2 regions of the Shewanella sp. WE21 genome follow, and region 2 is predicted to be linked to the other one. Evidence: predicted binding sites of a transcription regulator. Region 2 holds the regulator's gene; the other holds the start of a gene.
The links. The regulator FliA, encoded in region 2, starts transcription of late flagellar genes. The targets are predictions, from matches to a motif close to CTAAAGNTNNNNNNNNNNNNGCCGATA.
Positions count from the first base shown of each region.

Region 1: a site for FliA is predicted at 8,083-8,109, ahead of CKQ84_RS19520 (VC2046/SO_2500 family protein). Genes of this name have one in related genera too.

Region 1 covers NZ_CP023019.1:4,369,488-4,379,473, reverse strand. The annotation lists gene CKQ84_RS19555 (TetR/AcrR family transcriptional regulator) at 1-388, opposite strand, end outside; gene CKQ84_RS19550 (M2 family metallopeptidase) at 609-2,474, shown strand; gene smrA (DNA endonuclease SmrA) at 2,559-3,149, opposite strand; gene CKQ84_RS19540 (DUF4440 domain-containing protein) at 3,268-3,843, shown strand; gene CKQ84_RS19535 (YchJ family protein) at 3,948-4,463, shown strand; gene CKQ84_RS19530 (bifunctional diguanylate cyclase/phosphodiesterase) at 4,637-6,820, opposite strand; gene CKQ84_RS19525 (DUF406 family protein) at 7,064-7,351, opposite strand; gene CKQ84_RS19520 (VC2046/SO_2500 family protein) at 7,560-8,048, opposite strand; tRNA gene CKQ84_RS19515 (tRNA-Tyr) at 8,174-8,258, shown strand; tRNA gene CKQ84_RS19510 (tRNA-Tyr) at 8,330-8,414, shown strand; tRNA gene CKQ84_RS19505 (tRNA-Tyr) at 8,557-8,641, shown strand; gene CKQ84_RS19500 (PLP-dependent cysteine synthase family protein) at 8,983-9,986, shown strand, end outside.
Region 2 covers NZ_CP023019.1:3,508,002-3,517,987, forward strand. The annotation lists gene fliR (flagellar biosynthetic protein FliR) at 1-408, shown strand, start outside; gene flhB (flagellar biosynthesis protein FlhB) at 427-1,557, shown strand; gene flhA (flagellar biosynthesis protein FlhA) at 1,740-3,839, shown strand; gene flhF (flagellar biosynthesis protein FlhF) at 3,851-5,233, shown strand; gene CKQ84_RS15525 (MinD/ParA family protein) at 5,238-6,119, shown strand; gene CKQ84_RS15530 (RNA polymerase sigma factor FliA) at 6,112-6,825, shown strand; gene cheY (chemotaxis response regulator CheY) at 6,873-7,256, shown strand; gene CKQ84_RS15540 (protein phosphatase CheZ) at 7,270-8,007, shown strand; gene CKQ84_RS15545 (chemotaxis protein CheA) at 8,023-9,986, shown strand, end outside.

The DNA.
Region 1 (9,986 bases), 860 kb from region 2:
TGATAAACCAACGTAAATGCCCTTGGCTTTCGATATAGCCACGGCCTAAAAGCTGCAGGAAGATCGTGGTGCCTTCGGTACGTAGCGCGTTTAAATCCAATAAAGGATCGACCAAAGAAGACAGGATCTCTTCGAGTGTTGCTTGTGCTGGAGCGGCATTTAAACGGTGAATTTGGCTTGAAGCAGCAGGCATAAATACGTCTAAATAGCGGGCTAACACTGCACGGATCAGCTCTTTTTTAGAACCAAAGTGATAATTGACCGATGCTAAATTCACCTCAGCTTTGCTGGTAATGAGTCGCAAGGAAGTCTCAGAAAAGCCCCGTTCGGCGAACAGTTTTTCTGCGGCATCAAGTATTCTAGTTTTTGTATCGGATCGACTTGCCATTCCGTGACCTTGAATTAATTTAAAACACTCGTTTAAATTAAACATTGGCACCACGGATGTCAAACTAAAATTGGACAAATTCACCGCTTTCTAGTCTGTGATATAAGCGGTATGTCGCACATGTCCGAATAAGTGTTAAAAACAAGTTAATTAACCCTTGTGCAATAACCCTGTGGTTTAGGTAAACTGTGTAACACAAAAACAACAAGGACAACTAGACATGGTTATTTCATTGAATCGTCGCAGTAAAATCGCCCTCACAGTGGCACTCGCGCTGGGATTAACGGCCTGTAATGATGCTCAAAGTAAAACAGACAAGACAGCTACTGCAGAAGCAGCTGTCATCAATACCGCCCCAGATAAAGCACAAGCCATTGCTTTTATTAATGATGCTGAAGCCAAAATGGCTGAATTATCGATTGAATCTAATCGCGCCGAGTGGATTTACAGCAACTTTATTACCGATGATACCGCGGCTCAGTCTGCCGCAGTCGGTGAAAAGGTCAGCGCAGCGTCGGTAAAATTTGCAACAGAGGCGGCTAAGTACGCCAATGTGCAACTCGATCCCGTTAATGCCCGCAAGCTCAATATCCTACGCAGTGCGTTAATACTACCCGCGCCGCTCGATCCTGCGAAAAATGCCGAGCTTGCGCAAATTAGCTCAGAGTTAAATGGCTTATACGGCAAAGGAAAGTACTGTTTTGCCGACGGTAAGTGTATGACCCAGCCTGAGCTATCGAGCTTGATGGCCGAATCACGGGATCCCGCAATCTTGCTAGAAGCGTGGAAAGGCTGGCGTGAAATCGCCAAACCTATGCGTCCCTTGTTTCAACGTGAAGTGGAACTGGCCAATGAAGGCGCGAAGGATCTCGGTTATGCCAACCTGTCTGAGCTATGGCGCAGTCAATATGATATGAAGCCCGATGACTTTTCACAGGAACTCGACCGTCTTTGGGGCCAAGTTAAGCCACTTTATGAGTCCTTGCACTGTTATGTGCGCGGTGAACTCAATAAAGAATACGGCGATAGCGTCGCACCGACCACTGGCCCCATCCCTGCACACTTACTTGGCAACATGTGGGCCCAGCAATGGGGCAATGTGTATGATCTCGTCGCCCCTGACAATGCCGATCCGGGTTACGATGTCACTGAGTTACTGGCAAAGAAAGGCTATGACGAGCATAAAATGGTGAAACAAGCCGAAGGCTTCTTCACATCATTAGGGTTCGCACCATTGCCAGAAAGTTTTTGGGCGCGTTCTCTATTCGTACAACCAAAGGACCGTGATGTGGTTTGTCACGCTTCGGCGTGGGATCTCGATAATCTCGACGATATCCGCATTAAAATGTGTATCCAAAAAACTGCCGAAGATTTTAGCGTTATCCACCACGAACTTGGGCATAACTTCTATCAACGCGCTTATAAGCAACAACCATTCCTGTTTAAAAACAGCGCTAACGACGGTTTCCATGAAGCAATTGGTGACACAATTGCACTGTCGATCACCCCAAGCTACTTAAAGCAAATCGGCTTATTAGAAGAAGTGCCTGATGCATCTAAGGATATCGGCCTCTTACTAAAACAAGCCTTAGACAAAATTGCTTTCTTGCCCTTTGGCCTGATGATAGATCAGTGGCGCTGGAAAGTGTTTAGCGGCGAAATCACGCCTGCCCAATATAACCAAGCTTGGTGGGATCTGAGGGAAAAATACCAAGGCGTAAAAGCACCGACTGAACGTAGTGAAGCAGATTTTGATCCGGGTGCTAAATACCATGTACCAGGCAATGTACCCTACACCCGTTACTTCCTAGCGCATATTTTGCAATTCCAATTCCATCAAGCACTGTGTGAAACTGCAGGCGATAAAGGTCCGGTACACAGATGCAGTATTTATGGCAATCAAGCCGCGGGAGAGAAACTCAATAAGATGCTCGAGTTAGGCTTAAGTAAACCTTGGCCAGAAGCATTGAAAGAAGTCACCGGCAAAGAAGCCATGGATGCAAAAGCGGTGCTCGATTACTTCGCACCACTTAAAACATGGTTAGATGAGCAAAATACCACCGCAAACCGCCAGTGTGGTTGGTAAGGGGTCATTAAATTATCACCCAATAACATAAAACAAAATGCCCAATAAAATTGGGCATTTTTATTCAATACTTATCTGTTTAATCTAACGCCATCCCATTCCTTTACGATTGGCTTCACGGTTTTCAAGCTTAAGCTGTTCTGACTTAGTTAACATCACATAAAGTGCCCCAGCACCGCCCTGCTCGGTTTTCGCCGAATGATAGGCAAGCACCATGTCGAGTTGTGATAACCAATAGCACACAGCTGATTTGAGCAATCCTGCAAAGGGTTGACTCTGATAGCCTTTACCGTGGATCAACATGACACAGCGTTCACCATGTGCCTGCGCTGCCAGTAAATAGTTAAGGACGGCATCACGAGCTTGGTTTAACCGATAAGCATGCACATCAAGCTCCATCTTGATGCTGTATTGCCCCATTCGGAGTCGTTTAAAAACACCGCTTTGTACTCCCTCACGCTTAAAGCTCACAATGTCATCTGGCGCTTGCTGTGGAAACGCTTTTAAATCCAGTGGCATACACGCTAGGAAGGTTTCCCGTTCTAAAGCATCGCGTCTGTGTATTTGCTCAGCCGTCAACGCTTTCAGTGCTAAATTTACCACTGGCATATCGCCTTTTAGTGGTACGACTCCAGCCATTTCCTCAAAAAACAGTGCTGATTCATCATCCAGCATGGCAAGCTCCTTTACTTCACACTCTTGTACAGAAACACACTTTGTAAACATTCAAGGCTTTAGTTCAGCGGGCGCCTCCATTATAGTGACGCCATGATTGCCAGATTAGAATAAAGTAATGAAATTTTTACCGCTAGTCCTGATGTGTTTATTGTCACTACCAAGCTTAGCCAATCCAGCTAAAACTCATACAAAATCCACTGATGATCAATTGATCAACGCTAATTACCCTTTGTTTATTAGTGCTTTTAATCAATTGTCCCCTGAGGTGACTCGTGAGATTTACGCTGATGACGCTAGCTACTTATCTGAGAGTCAAAGTAAAGAAATTTACTATGGACGAGACAATATTGTCGCCATTTACAAGAAGTTTTTCGATAAAATCCGCGCCAAAAAAGCCACTATCGACGTGGATTTTCGCATTACTAAACGCAAAATTATCGGTAATGGTGCCATAGATACAGGCTATTATTTGGTTCGATTTTACCCAGCACAAGAAACCGGCGAACCTGTGAGTGAATTTGCGGGCAAATTTGCTATTGGTACAGAAAAAGTCTCATCCACTCAATGGAAAGTGAGCTTAGATACCAATAACCGCGCAGAACCTAGCTATTATCTGAATGCGAAACCAGTGCCTAACTTGTATTATGGTCGCCAATTTCCGCCTTTACCTGCGGGTAAAAAATTACCCTAATGTTAATGCCGATTACGTTTAAATGGATTGTCTAACATCTAACGCATTTAGATATAAATAGAATAAATTCAAAAAAATATAATTAAACTAAAGATTTAGCCAACATGACTACAACTAAGCAAGCCTGCCCCTGTGGCAGTGGGATAAGCTACCAAGATTGCTGTGGTCCACTGCATACGCATGTAGACTCTGGGCAAGTCATTGCCCGCACACCTGAACAGCTTATGCGCTCACGCTACTGCGCATTTGTATTGAAAAATTTTGATTACATTTTAAAAACACATCATCCAGACTATCTAAATGGCCTTACTCTCACGAGCCTCAATGCTGGTCCTCACCCACATTGGTTAGGATTAGATGTACAGAGCAGCACAGAAACACCAAGCCACAATGCTCAAGCGGCGATAGCTGAACAACGACATGGCACAGTTACCTTTAAAGCTTGGTATAAGCTCGATGGTGAAATTGATGCTATCTATGAGCGATCCGAATTTATCTACCAAGCAAGTCGCTGGTATTACAGCCAAGGCCAGCAAATGACGGCTAAATTACCCGGTAGAAATGATCTCTGTATTTGCCATAGTGGCAAAAAATTCAAACAATGCTGCTTAAAATCTTAATAGGTATACAGTGCTGAACTGCACTGGAAAATTACGATGAAGGTTTATAGTGCTGATTGAACAAGCACAGAGATCAACAATAAAGGCAACCTAGATTACAAACCTAGGTTGCCTTTATTTTATCGTGAGCAGCACATTTGAAATAATTGTGACTTAGTGGGTTATGTGTAACTTTAGTGGGTTATGGCCGAAGCGCTTTTAGCCGACAAGATAAATTGTGCAAACTCAGGCTCCCGTAATGCAGGACTATAGAGATAACCTTGTGCCTGATGACAAAAACTTTTCGCTAAAAATGCTTCTTGCTCAAGGGTTTCAACCCCTTCTGCCGTCAGAGATATATTCAATGCATTCGCCATGGCGATAATGGCTGACACAATTTCGCGACTTTCGCGGCTGACGGTAAGATCTGAAATAAACGAACGATCAATCTTAAGTTTACTGATCGGAAACTGCTTCAAATAACGCATAGAGCAGTAACCCGTCCCAAAATCGTCAATCGCGAGCCCTACGCCTAATTCCGCTAATTCTTGGCATAACAAGGTCGCGTGGCGAATATCACCCATCAATTCAGTCTCAGTGATCTCTAAGATTAACGTCTTAGGTTTCAAGCGATAACGCGTCAACAACTGCCACACTTGCTCGAATAAATTACCACTGAAGAACTGGCGGGCCGACACATTTACATGCATTGTCATCTCTGCATTATGATGCTGCCATAGGTTCAACTGTCGACATGCGGCCTCTAAAACCCAACTGCCAATGGAATTAATCATCCCCGACTGCTCAGCAATATCAATAAAGGAAGCTGGAAATAACACGCCTCTTTTAGGATGGTGCCAACGGATTAAGGCTTCGGCGCCAATATAGGTATTCTGCTCAAGATCCCTCAGTGGCTGATAATAAAGCTCAAACTGACGGCCACGGATCGCACTGTGTAAATCACGTTCTATCTGCGCATCCTCTTTAAATGCACTCAATAACGTGCTGTTAAATACTTGGATTGCAGTGCCTTTTTTCTTTTTAGCATACTGCACTGCAATATCGGCACAGGTTAATGGGGCAAACAAACTCGCCACAGAAGCAATATCAACCACAGCTAAAGCAGGCTTAGGTTCGACTTGCTCGCGGCCGATTAAAATAGGCATAGCAAGATGTTGATACAGGCGCGTACTAAAATAATCAAGATCGTAAACCGCATTATCATCGGTCAACAGCACGGCAAATTCATCGCTGCCGACGCGGGCAATTTCGGTGGCCTTATTAATCTCAGAAAAATGTTTCAAACGGCGGGCAATTTCTATCAACAAGCTATCGCCATTTTCATGACCATAGGTATCGTTAAAACGCTTAAATCCCACTAAATCAACTAATAACAACAGTCCCTTCGTGGTACGTTCAAGGACTCGATTAAAATGAGTACGGTTATGGAGTCCCGTTAATCCACAACGCCAAGCAAGCCGTTCAAGCTCTGACTTATAGTTATGCTCGTCGGTATTTTCTTCACACGAGACCAAGGCATAATGATTACCGCGATCGGTAATGAACTGACTCAGCACGTATGTCAGCCAATAACAACTGCCATCGGCACGACTAAACTGCACTTCGCCTTTGGCAATTTCGCCCCTAAAGATTTGCGCTAGGGTTTGCTCGGCTAATTGGGCATGCTGCTTGAAAAAAGCCAACTCACGGATATTCGCGCCGATAATCTGTTCACGGGGCATGCCGGTGATTTCACTGTGCGCCTGATTCACATACTCGACTTTTTCAGTATGCAGATTAATTAACATACTGATTTGTCGTGATTGTTCAGTGGCACAGCGAAATAAACTCAAGCTTTCTTCTTTATCGTAGCTGTGTTTTGTCGCTAAGGTCAGGGCTAATTGGTCAGCCATCTGGCACGCGAGGTGAATTTCACTGTCATGCCAGTGAGGTGTCAATTGTGCCCGCTCGATGCAGAGCACACCTTCGAGATGGCCATTGATACGAATGGCGATGTCAAGACTCGAGTTGATTTGCCGCGGGATAAAATAGCACTCAGCCAATTCACTTAAACGTGGATCGGTCAGGGCATTGCCTGCATCGATATGGCGCAGAGTTTTGAGCTCGTGTACATACCGGGGGCAATCTTGTAGTAACTTAGGTCTATGAATGTCTTGCAACATCATAGAACCAAATTGTGCGACGAGTGATTGGGTTTGTTGATCAGATGAAAAAGTCCACACTGATACCAAAGAAACCGCTAAATTCTGGCACAACAACTCTGTGGTTAACTCTGCCGTCTTTGTGAAATCGCCCTGCTGTTTTGCAGTTGACTGTACCAAAGACTCCAATAAATGCTGATGCTGACGTCGCTTCACGCTGGTTCCCTACAAAACTTCGTGTTGGGCTAAAGGTCTTTGCTGTTAGCAAACTTACCTTGAAATTTAGAATTAAGCTGATTGAATTATTCTTATTTGGAGGCAGATTACACTAACTGTTGCAAGCACAGCAACATGTGGCACAATTTATTACAATTTGGTTAACAATAGCAGCATTTTTAGGCAATTAGCGCGATTTCCGGATATCCATAACCGACTAAAACTAAAGTGCTGCTCTAAAAATTACAGGCCGTTTTCCAATTGAAAAATCATTTTTTCCGCGCTGACATTGAAGGTCAGCAGTAAGTCGACGCCTTCAGCTTTAGTCACAAATTCAGTTTGCACTTCAGCAAATCGAGTTTGAGCGCGTGTTGACATGCTTTCGGCATCCGCTTGAGCGCTATCGCCAACAAAATTTAACGTCAATAACGTATCGTGTTCATCAATAACGGCGCCGATATCGACAAAGCTGCCGCAATCGGTGCAAGTGTCATTCACTGTCGGGCTCTGTGCTTCTATTATGCCTTTCATCTGTATTCCTTAATGTATAGAGCGACTGATTAACGGCATCACTAAAATATGCTCGTTAAATTTTTAACGCGGTAAATTTTAACTCGATAGGTTAATACGAATTATAGGTAATTAAGCTTCAAGATAACTGGCTTTAGCTCACGCTTATTTATCGAAATGGATCAGATTGACCCGATGGGTATTGAAGATCACTTGCGGGAAGACTGCCTTAGGCTGAGGCGAGCAAAGGCACAAGATTACGTTGGATTGCCAATTGATCAGCAAAGTGCATGATCTCGACTTTGGGTGCGGTTAATTGGCCCCTTTGCCTCAGCTGAGTCACATGGTCACAGTTACTTAACGCTTCTGCCATTGCGACTGACTCGCCGCCACGGATGACTAAGGCTTCCGGTCGCAATGCTTGTTGTAATTGAAACGCACGTGGACCTTGATCCATAAAAATACTGCTGTTATCAACCACAGGCTCAACTGACGATAAATCCGCCATTAAACTTTGCTGCGGTGGCAATTCGAACTGACGCTGTAATTTTTGCGCCATATCGAGTTCATTTTGCCATTGGAATTGCGCCATGTCCCGAGCGTCAACCGACAGTAACGACAGCAACAAGGCGAATTCGCCCCGTCTGTCGTTTTCTATCGCCGCGTTTAAGCGGGTGCCAATTTGGGCTTCGTTGACTAAAGGAACATCAATTTGCATAAAAAAACATCGTCAAAACAATTCGTTGTTAGTTAATCGACCATTTGATACATAACTTTAGGAATATTTTTAAATTGGGTATTTACATGGAAAAGGTTTCTGACTACTATGGCGGCCGCAATTGAGGAGGGGTTCCCGAGTGGCCAAAGGGATCAGACTGTAAATCTGACGGCTCAGCCTTCGAAGGTTCGAATCCTTCTCCCTCCACCATTTGCACTGCAAGTTTTATCGTGTTGTTCGAAAATGATGTAGAGTTTTACAAAAGCGTTAAAGGTATTCGTGGAGGGGTTCCCGAGTGGCCAAAGGGATCAGACTGTAAATCTGACGGCTCAGCCTTCGAAGGTTCGAATCCTTCTCCCTCCACCATCTTTATCTCTAACGCAGAGGATCATTTTCAAAGACTAAGCATGGTCAATGTTTAGTTTTGTCTTGATAAACAAGTCCGTTATTGATGATGTTTTGAAAGACAATTTTAAAAGTTAGTTGTAAAGCTAAAAAGAAAGTTTGTGGAGGGGTTCCCGAGTGGCCAAAGGGATCAGACTGTAAATCTGACGGCTCAGCCTTCGAAGGTTCGAATCCTTCTCCCTCCACCATTTCTTTCACTCTCGCATATCCTTCTTGTTCCACTTCCGCTTAGTCTGTTCCAACTTAATCTGACTGTTCCAGCTTAATCTGACTGTTCCAGCTTAATCTGACTGTTCCAGCTTAATCTGACTGTTCCAGCTTAATCTGACTGTTCCAGCTTAATCTGACTGTTCCAGCTTAATCTGACTGTTCCAGCTTAATCTGATTAAATTCTTGGCATTTCTATATTAAGTAAACCTCTTGGTTAACGACATTTTTGATTTCAATTACGTCGTGCTCTACTTTAAGCGAATGACTTCAAGCTCATCCAATAAAACCGCTTTGCCCGTCCCCGTGATATGCTCTGAAAATGATCCCTTTCGATGTGACTACTATGATTTCTAACACGATTCAACCACCAGTGGATTCTCACAGACTCTGCCCAACATGGGAAGCCCACGCGATAGGCAAGATTGAAGCGGATTTTCAGCGCAGCGCCGATACCCACTTGATTAAGCTTGAATTACCTATGCTCGATGGCATAGATATTTATCTCAAAGATGAAAGTACCCACCCGACAGGCAGCTTAAAGCATCGCCTCGCCCGCTCACTCTTCCTCTATGCCCTGTGTAACGGCTGGATTAAGCAAGGCACGCCGATTATCGAATCCTCATCGGGCAGCACGGCGATTTCTGAAGCCTATTTTGCCCGTTTACTCGGTTTACCTTTTATTGCCGTGATGCCCAAAAGCACGGCTAAAAAGAAGATTGAGCAGATCACTTTCTATGGCGGTCAATGTCATTTTGTCACACATTCCAGTGAAATTTACGCCGAATCGGCGCGCCTTGCCGCAGAGCTTGGCGGCCATTATATGGATCAATTCACCTACGCCGAGCGTGCAACCGACTGGCGCGGTAATAACAACATAGCCAACTCTATCTTCAATCAGATGGAGCGCGAGCCACACACAATCCCGCGCTGGATAGTGATGAGCCTAGGCACTGGCGGCACATCGGCGACCATAGGCCGCTACATTCGCTATCAGAGGTTGGCAACACAACTTTGCGTGGTCGACCCGCAAAACTCCGTTTTTTTTGATTTCTATCAGAGCGGCGATGCCAGCTTAACCTGTTGCAATGGCAGTAAGATTGAAGGCATAGGTCGACCGAGAGTCGAGCCATCGTTTATTCCTGGAGTTGTCGATACTATGCTGCAAATTCCCGACGCCGCATCAGTGGCGACGATTCATTGGTTAGAACAATTGATTGGCCGTAAAACCGGCGCATCCACAGGAACCAACCTGTACGGCGCATTGCAACTTGCCGTACAAATGCAAGCGCGTGGAGAGCAAGGCTCAATAGTGACCCTCATTTG
Region 2 (9,986 bases):
TTATTGGCGACATTGATTTTCTTAGCTGTGGACGGCCATCTTTTGATGATCCGTATGCTAGTGGCAAGCTTTGAAACTTTGCCGATTTCTAATCAAGGCTTAACACTGACAAGTTATCGATCGCTGGCGGATTGGGGGTCGTATATGTTTGGTGCGGCACTCACTATGTCGATATCTGCGATTATCGCCTTGTTATTAGTCAACTTGTCCTTCGGGGTCATGACCCGAGCCGCACCGCAATTGAATATTTTCTCTATTGGTTTTCCGATCACTATGATTGGTGGACTGTTTATTCTGTGGTTAACCCTAACACCGGTAATGGCACACTTCGATGAAGTATGGTCGACGGCTCAAGTGCTGCTTTGCGATATGTTAGCGCTCCAATGTAACGCTGATGGCTTGATATGATGGGATTAGGAGAAGCCCATGGCTGAGGAATCAAGTGATGAACGTACAGAGGAACCCACGGGGAGGCGTCTAGAACAGGCGCGAACAAAAGGACAGATTGCACGTTCGAAAGAACTTGGAACTGCAGCGGTATTAATTTCGGCAGCATGTGGGTTTTATATGCTAGGCCCAAGTTTGGCCATTAGCCTAACTCGGGTGTTTGAAATTGTATTTACCATGGATAGGGCGCAAATTTTTGATACTAATGAAATGTTCAAAGTGTGGGGTGTTGTTGCGAGTGAAATAGCCTGGCCCATGGCTAAAATTATGCTACTGATTGTGGTGGTTGCGTTTATCGGTAACGTCTCTCTTGGTGGGATCAATTTTTCGACCCAAGCTATGATGCCAAAAGCCAGTAAAATGAGTCCCCTTGCTGGTTTTAAACGTATGTTTGGCGTACAGGCTCTGGTTGAACTTACCAAAGGCATTGCAAAATTTTCGGTAGTAGCGTTTTCTGCTTATTTTTTATTAAGCTTCTATTTCAATGACATCATGTTGCTGTCTAGCGACCATCTTCCAGGTAATGTTTACCATGCATTAGATTTGTTGGTTTGGATGTTTATCCTGTTATGTTCCTCGATTTTGTTTATTGTCGTCATCGATGTGCCGTTCCAAATTTGGAATCACAACAAGCAACTTAAGATGACCAAACAAGAAGTAAAAGATGAATATAAAGACACTGAGGGTAAACCTGAGGTGAAAGGGCATATACGGCAGATGCAACGTGAACTAGCACAAAGGCGTATGATGGCTGAAGTGCCAAATGCCGATGTGATTGTCGTTAACCCTGAGCATTTTGCCGTTGCGATTAAATACGATGTGCAGCGCTCTGCGGCTCCTTTTGTGATAGCGAAAGGTGTTGATGATGTGGCCTTTAAAATACGTGAGATTGCCCGCGCGCACAATATTGCGATTGTCTCGGCCCCACCACTTGCAAGGGCGATTTACCATACGACTAAGTTAGACCAGCAGATCCCTGAAGGTTTGTTTACTGCTGTCGCACAGATTTTGGCTTATGTATTCCAGCTGCGCCAATATCAAAAAGGACGCGGTCGTAAACCTATTCCTGTCCCACTTAATCAACCTATACCAGATGAATTGAAATATTGAACCACTAGTCTCAGATGGTAGTCATTGGTAAAGCTGATGATGTCGAGTTCATTTGTTTTTTATGGCTAATTTTATGTATATCAATCAGTCACAGTACATATCTTTCCTTCATTAATGGCTTTAATCTTGTTGGCGCGTTTTTTGCTTTATGCTATTACACGTCAAAGTTTAGGTTATAGCGAATGGATGTTAAAGCGACTCTTGGTCAAGTAAAACAAATTAGGCTCAGCACTTTTAAAGGCATTGGCACGCCTGTGGTTGTGCTTGCTGCATTGGCCATGATTGTTTTACCTATCCCTCCATTTCTATTAGACATACTCTTTTCATTCAACATTGCGTTAGCTCTCATCGTATTGCTGGTGGCTATTTATACCGATAGACCCTTAGATTTTGCTGCCTTCCCAACTGTGTTACTGGTGGCGACATTATTACGTCTTGCGCTCAACGTTGCCTCTACTCGTGTGGTTTTACTTGAGGGTCATAATGGCGGTGATGCCGCGGGTAAGGTGATTGAAGCCTTCGGTTCTGTGGTGATCGGTGGTAACTATGCCGTTGGTCTAGTGGTATTTATCATTTTGATTATCATCAACTTTGCGGTAGTTACTAAAGGTGCTGGTCGTATCGCAGAAGTCAGTGCCCGCTTTACCTTGGATGCTATGCCTGGTAAGCAAATGGCAATTGATGCTGACTTAAATGCTGGAACCTTAAATCAAGACCAAGCGAGAATACGCCGTGCCGAAGTTACCCGTGAAGCCGATTTCTATGGTGCGATGGACGGTGCGTCCAAATTCGTTAAAGGGGATGCGATTGCCGGTATCATGATCTTAGTAATCAATATCGTAGGTGGTTTCATCATAGGGATTGTGCAGCATGGCTTAAGTTTCTCTGAAGCGGTTGAAATTTATACCTTACTGACTATCGGTGATGGTTTAGTAGCGCAGATCCCTGGTCTATTATTGTCAATCGCCGCAGCCTTGATGGTGACTCGTCAAAACGAGTCAGGTGATATGGGCCAAATGATGATGAGTCAGATGTTTGACAGTCATAAGTCATTGGGTATCGCCGCCGGAGTCCTGTTTGTCATGGGTATTGTTCCTGGTATGCCACACATGGCGTTTTTAAGCTTTGCCTTTATGACTGCTGGTGCGGCTTATTTTGTTTATAAACGAAATGAAAACAAACGTCTTAAAGCGCTAGAACAAGTTAAATCGGGTCCAATAGAAAGACAAGATAAAGAGCCTAAAGAGCTAGGTTGGGACGATGTACATCATGTTGATACTATTGGTCTTGAGGTCGGATATCGTTTGATCCCTCTGGTTGACAAGGGCCAAGGTGGCGAGTTACTAAGCCGCATTAAAGGCGTGCGTAAAAAGTTGTCTCAGGAATTAGGCTTCTTAGTGCCCGCGGTGCATATTCGCGATAACTTAGATTTATCGCCTAATGCGTATCGCATTTCATTAATGGGCGTCGTCGTCGGAGAGGCAGATATTCGTCATGATTGCGAATTGGCGATCAACCCTGGTCAAGTCTATGGCAAACTCGATGGTATCGAAACGCGCGATCCCGCCTTTGGCCTAGAAGCGGTATGGATCGCTCCTGAGTTACGTGAGCACGCACAAACATTAGGTTATACCGTCGTCGATGCCGCCACTGTTGTTGCAACTCATATTAGTCAATTACTCACAAATAATGCCGCTAAGTTGTTAGGCTACGAAGAAGTGCAACAACTGATGGATATGCTTGCGAAACACTCACCTAAGCTGGTTGATGGCTTTATTCCAGATATCATGCCACTAGGACATGTCGTAAAAGTGATGCAGAACCTATTAAATGAAGGGGTTTCAGTTAGAGACTTGCGTACTATAGTGCAAACTTTGTTAGAATATGGCACTAAGAGCAATGACACTGAAGTCTTGACAGCCGCTGTACGTATCGCTTTGAAACGTATGATAGTTCAGGAAATCTCAGGCCCAGAGCTCGAAATCCCCGTCATTACTTTGGCGCCAGAGTTGGAACAGATGTTGCATCAGTCAATGCAAGCAACCGGTGGTGATGGTCCTAATATTGAACCCGGTCTTGCAGAACGCATGCAGCAGTCCCTTGCCGATGCGGCTCAAAAGCAAGAAATGGTCGGACAACCCGCCATATTGTTGACGTCAGGTATGTTACGCGCGACGCTGTCACGCTTTGTTAAACATACTATTCCTAATCTCAGAGTCATTTCATATCAAGAAATACCTGATGAGAAGCAAATACGTATCGTATCTGCAGTCGGCCAGTAGAGGACGCATAAGTGAAGATTAAACGATTTTTTGCCAAAGACATGCGCGCCGCACTGGCCCAAGTGAAAGAAACACTCGGCTCAGATGCCGTCATTATGTCAAATAAAAAAGTGAACGGTGGCATCGAAATTGTCGCTGCCGTTGACTATGACGAACCTAAAGCAAAAACTGCAGCCACTGCGCCAGCACCGACCTTTATGGACGTGAGCGACGATCTCGTGTCCCTAGGTGCTAAGCAGCCAGTCCGTGTAGAAACTCGCGCTAAGCCAGCCGCACCTGCAGACTCATTACAAGCCTTACTTGAGAAGCAGCAAAGCCGTTTGAATCAACAAATGTCACATCAGCAAGTTGATGCCGAGTTACCAGCATGGGCTAAGGGCTTACAAGCCCCTACTGCTGTGAAACCAGAACGTCGTGAAGCACCTTCCTCGTTTGATAAAAAGCCACAAACATCACTAAAACAAAGTGCTGATATTGAAGCTATGCGTGATGAATTAGCATCACTGCGTAATTTACTGACACATCAAGTATCCTCCTTGATGACGGAACATAAAAAACGCATCGATCCCGTCGGTGCTATGCTCGAAGCCAAATTACTTGAGGCTGAATTCTCCCCTGCGGTTGCGAATAAATTAGCCGCGCTGAGCCAGCATTATACGCCGGCTGAATTAGTCAGAGCATTGCCACAAAGTCTCGCTAATATGCTTGATAATCAGGGCGATGACATTGTTAAGCAGGGCGGGGTGGTTGCATTAGTTGGTCCTACTGGGGTTGGTAAAACAACGTCATTAGCTAAACTTGCTGCCCGTTTTGCGGCACATCATGGTGCTGAACATGTTGCTTTAATTACCACAGATCATTATCGCATCGGAGCCTATGAGCAATTAGCAACTTATGGCAAAATAATGGGCTGCCCAGTAAAGCAAGCTCATGATCTAAATGAATTAGAGCAAATTCTCTATCAGTTTAGGAATCGCAAGCTAGTATTGATAGATACGGCTGGCATGGGACAGCGAGATATGCGCCTTTACCAGCAACTTGATAATTTAACTGCAAATAGCAGGATACCTATCCGCAGTTATCTGGTACTGTCTGCGACAGGGCAGCGCCGTGTGCTGCAAGATGCAGTCAATCATTTTAAACGCATTCCCCTATCTGGTGTCGTTCTCACAAAACTCGATGAATCTGTGTCGTTAGCAGGGGCATTAAGTGTGTTGATCCAAAACGGATTACCATTAAGTTATATTACTGATGGACAAAGAGTTCCTGAAGATATGAAAGTTGCGGATACCCTAGATTTAGCCCAGCAGGCACTCGCAGCGTTAGATAGTACAGAACAACAATCATTACAAGACACAGCGTGGTCAGATAATATGGCCTGTGCATTTGAGTAGATTTATGACCCTGGATCAAGCAAGTGGTTTACGTATGATGAATCAACCCTATAACGAAAAAGTGAAAGTAATCGCGGTCACTGGTGGCAAAGGAGGCGTGGGTAAAACCAGCGTTTCTATTAATACTGCTGTGGCATTAGCCGAAAAAGGCAAGCGTGTCTTGGTACTTGACGCTGACCTTGGCTTAGCAAACGTCGACGTCATGCTGGGTATTCGTGCCGAGCGTAACCTCTCTCATGTTCTCTCTGGTGATGCAGAGCTTGACGATATTATCGTGCGTGGTCCAAAGGGGATCGGCATAGTACCAGCCACCTCAGGAACACAGGGGATGGTGGAATTAAGCCCTGCACAACATGCTGGATTAATCCGAGCATTTAGCGAGATGCGGACTCAGTTTGATATTCTAGTCGTAGATACAGCGGCTGGGATCTCAGATATGGTGCTCAGTTTCTCACGTGCTTCGCAGGATGTGCTAGTCGTTGTTTGTGATGAACCTACTTCTATTACCGATGCCTACGCCCTGATTAAAATTCTCAGCCGTGAGCATGGCGTGTTCCGTTTTAAAATAGTTGCCAATATGGTGCGTAGTTTACGCGAAGGTATGGAATTATTTGCTAAACTCAGTAAAGTGACCGACAGATTTTTAGATGTTGCACTTGAATTAGTCGCCACGATTCCATTTGACGAAAACTTACGTAAATCAGTTCGTAAACAAAAATTGGTGGTTGAAGCTTATCCTAAATCACCAGCGGCGATTGCGTATCAAGGATTGGCAAATAAAATTTTGAGCTGGCCTGTGCCGCAGCAACCTGGTGGGCATTTGGAGTTTTTCGTTGAGCGTTTAGTACAACGACCAGATTTTCAAGAGGAAAAAACGAGTGAATAAAGCCGCTGCGTATACTTGTTTAGACAATAAATCGTCGATCGTTGAACAGTATGCTCCGTTGGTTAAAAGAATTGCGCATCATTTACTCGCCAGACTACCTGCATCTGTGCAGTTAGATGATTTACTCCAAGCTGGGATGATGGGGTTACTAGAAGCATCATCCAAGTTTGATGGTGGCAAAGGTGCGAAATTTGAAACCTTCGCCGGCATACGCATACGTGGAGCCATGTTAGATGAAATTCGTCGTGGCGACTGGGTCCCTCGTTCCGTTCATCGTAACAATCGTAAGGTTGCACACGCTATTGATGAGTTAGAGCAAGAACTGGGCCGTGATGCACGCGACACAGAAATTGCAGAAAAACTTGATATGACGCTCGATGAGTACCATCATATTCTTAACGATGTTTCTGTCGGAAAAATCATAGGGATAGAAGATTTAGGCGTATCTCAGGATATACTTACAGTGAGTGATCGGTCCGATGATGATTCATTTGAAGCATTAGCTGAGAACCAATTTCATTCTGCTCTGGTTGAGGCAATTAAATTATTGCCTGAAAGAGATGCATTAGTGTTATCCCTGTACTACGATGAAGCATTGAATTTAAAAGAGATTGGCGCCATTCTTGAAGTCAGTGAATCGCGGGTTAGCCAGATATTAAGTCAGGCAATGTTGCGATTGAAAGCTAAACTCAAGCACTGGACATAAGTATAATTATTAATCGAGCACAGAATGTCAGCTCACCGGAGGAAACCTTGGACAAGAATATGAAGATTCTCATTGTTGACGATTTTTCGACAATGAGGCGTATCATCAAGAACTTGTTGCGAGACTTGGGGTTTAATAACACCCAAGAAGCAGACGATGGCTCAACAGCCCTGCCGATGTTGCAAAAGGGGGATTTTGATTTTGTTGTTACAGATTGGAATATGCCTGGTATGCAAGGAATCGATCTGTTAAAAGCAATTCGCGCTGATGATTCGCTAAAGCATTTACCCGTATTAATGGTGACTGCTGAAGCAAAACGTGAACAGATTATTGCTGCCGCTCAAGCGGGAGTGAATGGTTATGTGGTTAAGCCTTTTACCGCTGCAACGCTGAAAGAGAAGTTAGATAAAATATTCGAACGACTCGCTTGAGCAAGGATGAGCTATGAAGTCACAAACATCAGGGCTCATCACGCTCGAGCAAGCTCAGCATTTAGTTGAATTATTAAGTGCAAGTGAGCAAAGTCAGGCAGATGATTTATTTCGGGAGCTTGCTGCTCCACTGCAACGAGAATTATTCGAAGAAGTAGGTAAATTAACTCGGCAACTTCATAGTGCGCTGATGGATTTTCAAGTTGATAATCGTCTTGCTGAATTAGCCAATACAGAGATCCCCGATGCCAAGCAACGTTTAAATTACGTTATTGACATGACCGAACAAGCTGCAAATAAAACCATGGATGCGGTTGAAGAATGTTTACCTTTGGCTAATGCCGTGACCGTAAATATTCAAAATGTCATGCCATCTTGGGACAGATTAATGCGACGCGAGATAGCGCTGACTGAATTTAAGGGCCTTTGTCACGATGTACAAGACCTTATGTCTCGTAGTGCAAATGACTCGACTCGATTACGTGAATTGCTTAATCAAATTTTGATGGCGCAAGATTTTCAAGACTTAACAGGACAAATAATACGTCGTGTTATTGATCTAGTAATGGAAGTAGAAAGTAATCTGGTTTCTATGCTGACGGTATTTGGTGAGCAACCTATGATTGAAAGTCAGATTGCTCAGAAAAATAATATTGAAGCAGAAGGCCCGATAATGAATGCCGAGCTTCGTCAAGATGTGGTAACGGGTCAAGACGAAGTGGATGATCTTCTATCGAGTCTGGGTTTCTAACTGGGAGTCAATTTGATGGCCTTTGATGTAGATGAAGAGATACTCCAGGACTTTTTAATCGAAGCCGGTGAAATTTTAGAGCTTCTGCAAGAGCAACTCGTTGCGCTTGAAAATAATCCTGATGATACTAACTTGCTGAACGCCATTTTCCGAGGTTTTCATACCGTTAAAGGTGGTGCTGGCTTTCTTAGCTTAACTCCCATGGTTGATGTTTGTCATGAGGCTGAGAATACCTTCGATTTATTGCGGACAGGCAAGCGTAGCGTTAACGCAGAGTTGATGGATATTATTTTGCAGGCTGTTGATGCAATTAATACCATGTTTGCGCAAACCCAGCAGGGCGAGCAACAAGACCCCGCCGATTCAGGTTTGTTAGCGAGACTTAAAATGCTCAGTTCAGGTGCGCCTTTGCCATCTGAAGTCGCTTCTGCCAAGGTTGTAGAGCCAGAACCAGTTGTTGAAGTCATTATTGATACTCCTCCCCTTCAAGAAATCCCTGCTGACATAAGTGATAACTCATCTTCCATTGAAAATACGTCTTCAAGTATCGATGATATCAATGATGCTGAATTTGAAGCTTTATTGGATGCGCTTCATGGTTCAGGAAAGGGACCTGCGGTCGCTGCTACCACATTTGTATCAGAGCCTGTTGCTGTCAAGCCTGCTGCACCAATTAAAACACCTTCAACATCAGGTGATGACATTACTGATGATGAGTTCGAGGCGTTACTGGATGAACTTCATGGCTCAGGTAAATTTAAAGCTGAGGCTGAAGTGCCTGTTAAGCCTAAGGTTGTGGCAACACCTGCGCCTCAACCGATTGTAGATGCTGATGAAATTACCGATGATGAGTTTGAGCGATTACTCGATGAACTCCATGGGAAAGGCGGAGCACCTGCGAAAGCTGAAGTAAAAGCGCCTACGCCCCCCGTTTCGACCGTGGCACCTACTGCTGCACCACATGCTCCTGCGCCAGTTAAAGCCGCAGTACCAGCTCCTGCTCCAGTCGTTGCTGCAAAACCTAAGGTGGAAATTGCGGTTGTCGATAAAGCACCTGCTAAGGCTAGCTCTGCGAATGTGCCTCAGGGGGAAACAACAGTACGTGTAGATACCGCACGACTCGACCAGATCATGAATATGGTGGGTGAGTTAGTGTTAGTGCGTAATCGATTGGTGAGCTTAGGCATCAGCCGTGATGATGAGGAGATGTCGAAAGCTCTTGCGAACTTAGATCTCGTTACTGCCGATTTGCAAGGCGCTGTGATGAAAACCCGTATGCAACCGATCAAGAAAGTGTTTGGTCGTTTCCCTCGGGTGGTACGCGATCTTGCTCGTACACTAAACAAAGAAATTGATTTGATTATGGTCGGTGAAGAAACTGACTTAGATAAAAACCTCGTTGAAGCGCTTGCCGATCCACTCGTCCACTTAGTGCGTAACTCTGTGGACCATGGTATAGAGATGCCAAACGAGCGTGAAGCCAGTGGTAAGCCAAGAACGGGAACGATTACCTTATCTGCAAGTCAGGAAGGCGACCATATACTGCTGAAAATCGAAGACGATGGCGCAGGCATGGATCCTGAAAAACTCAAAAAAATCGCCATAAACCGTGGTGTGCTCGATGAAGATTCTGCTTCGCGGATGACAGACAGCGAAGCCTATAATTTGATTTTTGCACCAGGTTTTTCAACTAAAGTTGAGATTTCAGATATTTCAGGCCGTGGTGTTGGGATGGACGTGGTAAAAACTCGTATCACCCAGCTGAATGGCACTGTACATATCGATTCCATGAAAGGTAAGGGAACGATACTTGAGATTAAAGTACCGTTAACACTGGCGATTATGCCAACCTTAATGGTCGATGTCGCTAAACAAGTGTTTGCATTACCTCTATCTAGCGTGAATGAGATTTTCCATCTCGATCTCACAAAAACCAATATTGTTGATGGGCAACTGACTGTCATAGTGCGTAATAAGGC